Regions from separate parts of the Bradyrhizobium genosp. SA-4 str. CB756 genome, predicted to be linked through region 2. Evidence: riboswitches for the same ligand, from Rfam matches in the RefSeq annotation. Region 2 holds a riboswitch; the other holds the start of a gene.

Region 1 (3,405 bases), 190 kb from region 2:
CATATTTACCCGCAACGTAGCGGGTGCGCGGCTTTGGCTCCTTCACGGCCCTGGACACGACGCCGGCGATGACGCTTGGATTGGTGCCGCGTCCCTGTCCATAAGCCGCACGGGTCGATTTCGCGACGGCCTGCGTCAGCTTGGCGTAAGGACCTCCACCCGATCGTTTGAGCAGGCCATTGGCAACCACATCGCCAAATCCCGTCTCGATCAGGCCGGGCTCGACGACGACGACCTTGATGCCGAACGGAGCCAGTTCAAGTCGCAGGCAATCGGACCAGCCTTCCAGCGCATGCTTGGTCGCATGGTACCAGGCACCCAGGAGGGTGTAGATCTTGCCGCCCATCGAGGTGATGTTGACGATCGTGCCTGCGCGCTTTTCGCGCATCTTCGGCAAGAGAAGCTGCGTCAGGCGAGCGGCGCCGAACAGGTTCACCTCGAACTGGTAACGCGCTTCGTCGATGCCGACCTCCTCGACGGGACCGTAGAGGCCGAAGCCGGCGTTGTTGACGAGCACATCGACGCCATCCACCTCGCGCAGGATGGCATCGACCGTCGCCTGGATGTCGGACTCGCTCGAAATGTCCATTCTCAGGGACCTCGCCCCGAGCTCGACGAGATCATCCATCTTGTCGACGTGCCGCGCGGCGACGAAGACCTGGAATCCGTCCTTGATAAGACGCCTTGCGATTTCCTTGCCCATGCCGGAGGACGCTCCGGTGACGAGCGCCGTTCTCTTCGACTTGTCGAACATTTCAACCTCTCTTCGTTCCTGTCTTATCCTGCGGCCTCCGTGGCAGGAATTGACTGACCAAGCGCGCCAATAGACTTGCATAACACGCCAATCCTGACGACCGATTTGGGCCGCTGTATTCCCAAGAAAAAGCGCGGTACCAGCGACCGCGCTTTGGCAAGACAGTTCGGGCCTGGCGGAAATCCGTTCAGCCGCGAGCGCGGTGGAATGTGCGGGTTTGTCCCATCGCGGGCAGCCCGAGATAGCCTCGGAGGTGCATCTTGCCGTCCTTGACGGTGGCCTTGCAGTTGTAGGTGCGGCCGGACGAGGCGTCATAGATCGTGCCGCCGCCCCACTCGCCATCCTCCCAGCGCAAGCCGGCGATGAAGACAATGTTCTTCAGCGACCGCGCACGCAGCGCGGGATCGGGGTTCTTGGCGTCCTTCTTGAAGGTCACGTTGTCCGCCTCCACGATCTCGTTGCCGTAGAGCATGCGCGCCTGGAATTCCGTTCCGCTCCTGAACATGTCGAGCTTCACCGTGCCGTCGTCCGCCTCCCATGTCCCGACGATCGCATCGGGGACTGGCACCTCGCCGTGCGCCATCGAAATCTGTCCGATGTTCACGGCTGCCATCAGCAGGAAGATGGCGGATCGACGGGAGTGAAGCGACGTTTGCATGGTGCGTTCCTTGGTTTGCGGTTGGGCGAGCGATCGAAGCGCTCGCAGGTCTCGCAAATGTCTCTAGATTTCGGGAACAGCGTTTGCAGCGGCAGAAGGCGCCAGCGGAATTGCGCCGCGCGCCAATCGATGCCGGCGCGAATTTGGATGGTCGGGCAAAACAGCCACACATGGCCATTATCGAAGGTCGGGCCAATCGACGGGTCCCCTTCGGATATTGACGGCTTCATCGCCAGCTGCCAGTTTCATGATCGGTAGTGTCCGCAAGGACTATTCAAGGGAATGCGGTGCGTCCGTCTCGACGGACAATTCCGCGGCTGCCCCCGCAACTGTAGGCGGATAGCCGACGACCAAACGAACCACTGGAGCCCCGTTCGGGCCTCTGGGAAGGCGGTCGAAGGCGATGACCCGCGAGCCAGGAAACCTGCTGCCAGCCATGAGTCACGCGCGAACGCATTGGGCGGGGTGCCCCGATGTCGGACAAGTAGCCGCTGCATCTGCCGCCTGGGGCGAAGGTAGATGACTAAGGCAACCGCGGTGACAGTTTATTTGCGTCGCCGCAGAGCGTTGTCGTGCAAACTCTTCATTCTCGTGCCGGCGTTGCGCCAGGCTATTCACGTGTTTTCCTGATCTCCCTGCTCTCTTCCGTGTCGCTGTCGGCGGCTGCGATCGCGCAGAGCGTGGACCGTGACAAGCCGCCCGTGGAGATCGGTCCAGTGACTGTCTCCCCGTCCACACCGAGGACGGCGCCTGCAATCAGCCCGGGCAACCAAAAGCCTCGGACCGCCCGCCGGGCCACGGGGCGAAGACCGACAGCACCGATCGCTGCAAGGCCCACCAACCCGCCCGCCGGCGACACGACACCGTTGAACACCGCCGCCGTCGCCGGGGTCTCCTCTCGCCTCGGCATTTCGGCCCGGGAGACGCCGGCGACCGTCGAGGTCATCAGCCAGCAGACCATGCAGGACCTGGGCATCCGGACCACCACCGACGTCGCAAAGGCGGCAGTCGGCGTGACTGGCGGCGATGCGCCCGGGGCACCAGCGATCTTCTCGATGCGCGGCTTTTCCGGCGATCAGCTCAACACCCTCTACAACGGCATTCCGATCGGGCCGTCGACCATGACCGGCCGTCCCATGGATGTCGCGGGCCTGCAGCAGGTCGAGATCATCAAGGGACCGGACTCGCTGGTGGCAGGTCTTGGCGCAACCGGCGGCGCCGTCAACTACGTGACCAAAGCGCCGCATACCGGTCCGATCGTCAACGAAGCCTTCACCTCCTACGATTCCTTCAACGGCTATCGCGCCGGTTATGGTTCGGGCGGCTCTACGCTGATCGATGGCCTCGACTACCGCTTCGACATCAGCCATTTCAACGACAAGAGCTTCATCGAGGACAGCTACTCCAGGCTCAGCAATGTCTCGGGCCAGCTGAATTATCGCGTCAACGATAGCCTGAAGGTCTGGGGCGCAGCCGAATACAGGCAGGACAAGGACCGCTTCTACTGGGGCACGCCGATCGTACCGGCGAACGGGCCGGGCATCGTGCCGACGAATGGCATCGTCTCGGGGGTCTGGAGCAACTATTACCTCGGCGGCGGCACGCCAGTCCCGCCGACGATCGACGCGCGTACGCTGACCACGAGTTACAACGTGCTCGACAATCACAGCGGCGCCAGTGAGCTCTGGCTGCGCAGCGGCTTCCAATGGGACATCACCAACAGCATCTCGCTGCGCAGCCAAGTCTACGGCTATGACGCGCACCGGCACTGGTTCAACAACGAGATCTCGTCGTTCGACCAGACTGTCGGCAACTTCGCCGGCGCGCAGAGCATCTATCGCGAGCGCCTGGCGCTGGATCACGCGCAGCGGCTCTACGGCAACATCACCGACCTCACCGTCAATTCCAGCATTGGCGGAATGGACAACCGCTTCGTCGCGACCGTGGCGGCGAGCAACAACCAGTTCAACGTCTCGCAGGACACGCTGTTCTT
Region 2 (3,405 bases):
GCGCGAGCAGATCGATGTCCCAGCCCTGCGCGCGCAGGAACGCGAGATCGCCACGGGTGGACTTTGAGCCGGGGATGATGACCAGTCTGACGTCGCCGGGGATCGCTTCGCCGGGGCGCACCATCAGGAGATCGACGCCTGGCTCGAGCTTGAGTGGATCGAGATCGTCGAAATTGGCGATGCGCGACAGCGCGAGGCACGCGATCTTGCATTGGCCGGGCTTGCGCGCATCACTGAGGCCCAGCGCGTCCTCGGCCGGCAGTTCGCCCGCGCGGGCGAACCAGGGCAGCACGCCGAGGCCGCGCCACGCAGTCTTCTCTTCGATCAGCCTGTAGCCGTCGTCAAACAGCGTGGGATCGCCGCGGAACTTGTTGATGACAAAGCCCTGGATCATCGCGGCATCGTCGGGGTCGATCACCGTCCTGATGCCGACGAGCTGGGCGATGACGCCGCCGCGATCGATGTCGCCAACGAGCACGACCGGCACGTCGGCCTTGCGCGCAAAGCCCATATTGGCGATGTCGGCCTTGCGCAGATTCACCTCGGCCGGACTGCCCGCGCCTTCGACCAGCACCAGATCAGCGCGCGCCTTCAACCGCTCAAAGCTCTCCAGCACCGCGCCCATCAGCGAGGGCTTCATCGCGGCGTATTCGCGCGCCCGCGCGGTGGCGATGCGTTTTCCATGCACGACGATTTGCGCGCCGACATCGGTCTCGGGCTTCAGCAGCACCGGGTTCATGTCGGTGTGCGGCTCGACGCCCGCCGCGAGCGCTTGAAGCGCCTGCGCACGCCCGATCTCGCCGCCATCGACGGTGACGGCCGCATTGTTCGACATGTTCTGCGGCTTGAAGGGAAGTACGCGCAAGGCCCGCCGTGTGAAGGCGCGCGCGAGGCCGGCCACGATGAGCGACTTGCCCACGTCCGAGCCGGCCCCCTGGATCATCAGTGCGCGTGCCATCGCGCTCAGAACTCGACGCCGGCTTGCGCCTTGATGCCGGAGCGGAAGGGATGCTTGACCAGCGTCATCTCGGTGACGAGATCGGCGATCTCGATCAGCTCGTCCTTCGCGTTGCGCCCGGTGAGCACGACGTGCGTCATCGGCGGCTTCGAGGTCAGGAAGTCGACGACCTCGGCGATGTCGAGATAGTCGTAGCGCAGCGCGATGTTGATCTCGTCGAGCACGACCATGCGCAGGTTCGAATCGAGGATCAGCTCCTTGGCCTTCTCCCAGCCGGCGCGGGCGGCGGCAATGTCGCGGGCGCGGTCCTGCGTTTCCCAGGTGAAGCCTTCGCCCATGGCATGGAACTGGCAGAGCTCGCCGAAATGGCCCGTGAGCAGACGCCGCTCGCCAGTATCCCAGGCACCCTTGATGAACTGCACGACAGCGCAGGGGAAGCCATGGGCGACGCAGCGGACGATCATGCCGAAGGCCGAGGACGACTTGCCCTTGCCGGCGCCGGTGTGGACGATGATCAGGCCCTTTTCGCCGCTCTTGGTCGCCATGATCTTGTCGCGGGCGGCCTTCTTCTTCGCCATTTTCTGGGCGTGGCGGGCGTCGGTTTCCTCAGTGGTTTGGGTATCCGGTTCTGGCGTCATCGGTCCCGGTCCTTCGGCTTGACAAGAGGCGGCCGGGGGCAAATGGTGGCCCGGCACTGGTTCCTGTCCTATGACAGGCGAAGAGGGAATGCGATAGGGTCCGAATCGGCAAGATTTGGGTCCAAAATGCAGCCGCCCCCGCGACCGTGACCGGAGAGATGCCCGAAGCCACTGATCCCCTAGGGGATCGGGAAGGCGGGGATCGAAGGGCCAAAACCCTGCTCCGCAAGCCGGGAGACCTGCCAGCGCGGACGAGTTTTGGACCGGCGGACGGGGTGTTCCGCGACGGGGAAACGGGCCTTCACGAGAATGGTCCGTGTGCCTCTTCGCCTCCCGCTGTTTATTCTGGAAGAGGCGATGACCGTCACACTTCACGTCTGCATCACCTGCCGCGCTGGCCAGACGCTTGGCGAAGGCGAGACCACACCCGGCAAGCGCCTGCATGGCGCGATCCTCGAGGCCGGCGTGCCCGAGGGCGTCAACGTGGTTCCCGTCGAATGCCTGTCTGCATGCAGCCAGGGCTGCTCGGTCGCGCTCAGCGCGCCCGGCCGCTGGTCCTATGTCTATGGCCGCCTGTCGGATGCGAACGCGCAGGACGTGGTCGCGGGCGCCGCGGCCTATGCGGCCGCGCCCGACGGCCTCGTGCCGTGGCGCAGCCGGCCCGAAATCTTCCGCAAGCAGTCGCTTGCCCGCATTCCCCCCATTGCCGTGTTGCCGGAGGCCGCCGAATGAACTCGCTCGCAAAAGTCCCTGTCACGGTGGTCACGGGCTTTCTCGGCTCCGGCAAGACGACGCTGATCCAGCATCTGCTCAGCAATGCCAATGGCAAGAAGCTCGCCGTGCTGGTCAACGAGTTCGGCAGCGAGGGCGTCGACGGCGAGATCCTGAAATCCTGCGCCGATGCCAACTGCCCGGAGGAGAATATCGTCGAGCTCGCCAATGGCTGCATCTGCTGCACCGTTGCCGACGATTTCATTCCGACCATGGAGCAGTTGCTGGCGCGCCCGGTGCGGCCCGATCACATCCTGATCGAGACCTCGGGCCTGGCGCTGCCAAAACCGCTGCTGAAAGCATTCGACTGGCCGGAGATCCGCTCGCGCATCACCGTCGACGGCGTGATCGCGCTCGCCGATGCCGAGGCGGTTGCCGCCGGTCGCTTCGCGCCGGACCCGGCGGCTGTCGAAGCGCAGCGCGCCGCGGACGAAAATCTCGATCACGAGACGCCGCTCTCGGAGGTGTTCGAGGACCAGATCGCCTGCGCAGATATCGTGCTGCTGACCAAGGCCGATCTCGCCGGCAGCGCCGGCATTGAAGCCGCCAAGGCCGCGATCGCCGCCGAGATGCCGCGCCGCGTGCCGATGCTGCCCGTCACCGACGGTGCGATCGACGCGCGCGTCATTCTCGGGCTCGGCGCCGCCGCCGAGAACGATCTTGCCGCGCGCCCGTCGCATCACGATGGCGAGGAGGAGCACGAGCACGATGATTTCGCCTCCGTCGTGATCGATCTTCCGGAGGTTGCGGATGTCGATACGCTGGTTGCGTCGGTGCAGAGGCTGGCGCGCGAGCAGAACGTGCTGCGTGCCAAGGGCTACATCGCGGTCGCGGGCAAGCCGATGCGCCTGCTGCTTCAGGCCGTCGGCGAGCGCGTGCGCCACCAGTTCGACAAGCCCTGGGGCGCGGGTCTCAGGCAGTCGAAGCTCGTCGTGATCGGCGAGCATGGCGATATCGATGAGGCCGCGATCAAGGCGGGATTGGGAGTCTGATGCACGTCGTCTTCCGCGAGAGCCGGGGTCTCGAGGAGACCGCGAC

What was found. Region 2 has a riboswitch for cobalamin ahead of BRAGE_RS0122340 (DUF1636 family protein). Riboswitches for the same ligand answer to the same signal wherever they lie in the genome.
Region 1: it holds a riboswitch for cobalamin, as region 2 does, so the genes downstream of both, BRAGE_RS0123275 (TonB-dependent receptor) here and BRAGE_RS0122340 (DUF1636 family protein) in region 2, are expected to answer to the same signal.

What each region holds. Positions count from the first base shown of each region.
Region 1 is NZ_KI421499.1:4,750,712-4,754,116, forward strand. It holds gene BRAGE_RS0123265 (oxidoreductase) at 1-754, opposite strand, end outside; gene BRAGE_RS0123270 (DUF2147 domain-containing protein) at 942-1,412, opposite strand; cobalamin riboswitch at 1,651-1,858, shown strand; gene BRAGE_RS0123275 (TonB-dependent receptor) at 1,985-3,405, shown strand, end outside.
Region 2 is NZ_KI421499.1:4,556,555-4,559,959, reverse strand. It holds gene BRAGE_RS0122350 (cobyric acid synthase) at 1-958, opposite strand, end outside; gene cobO (cob(I)yrinic acid a,c-diamide adenosyltransferase) at 964-1,596, opposite strand; cobalamin riboswitch at 1,637-1,857, shown strand; gene BRAGE_RS0122340 (DUF1636 family protein) at 1,954-2,328, shown strand; gene cobW (cobalamin biosynthesis protein CobW) at 2,325-3,359, shown strand; gene cobN (cobaltochelatase subunit CobN) at 3,359-3,405, shown strand, end outside.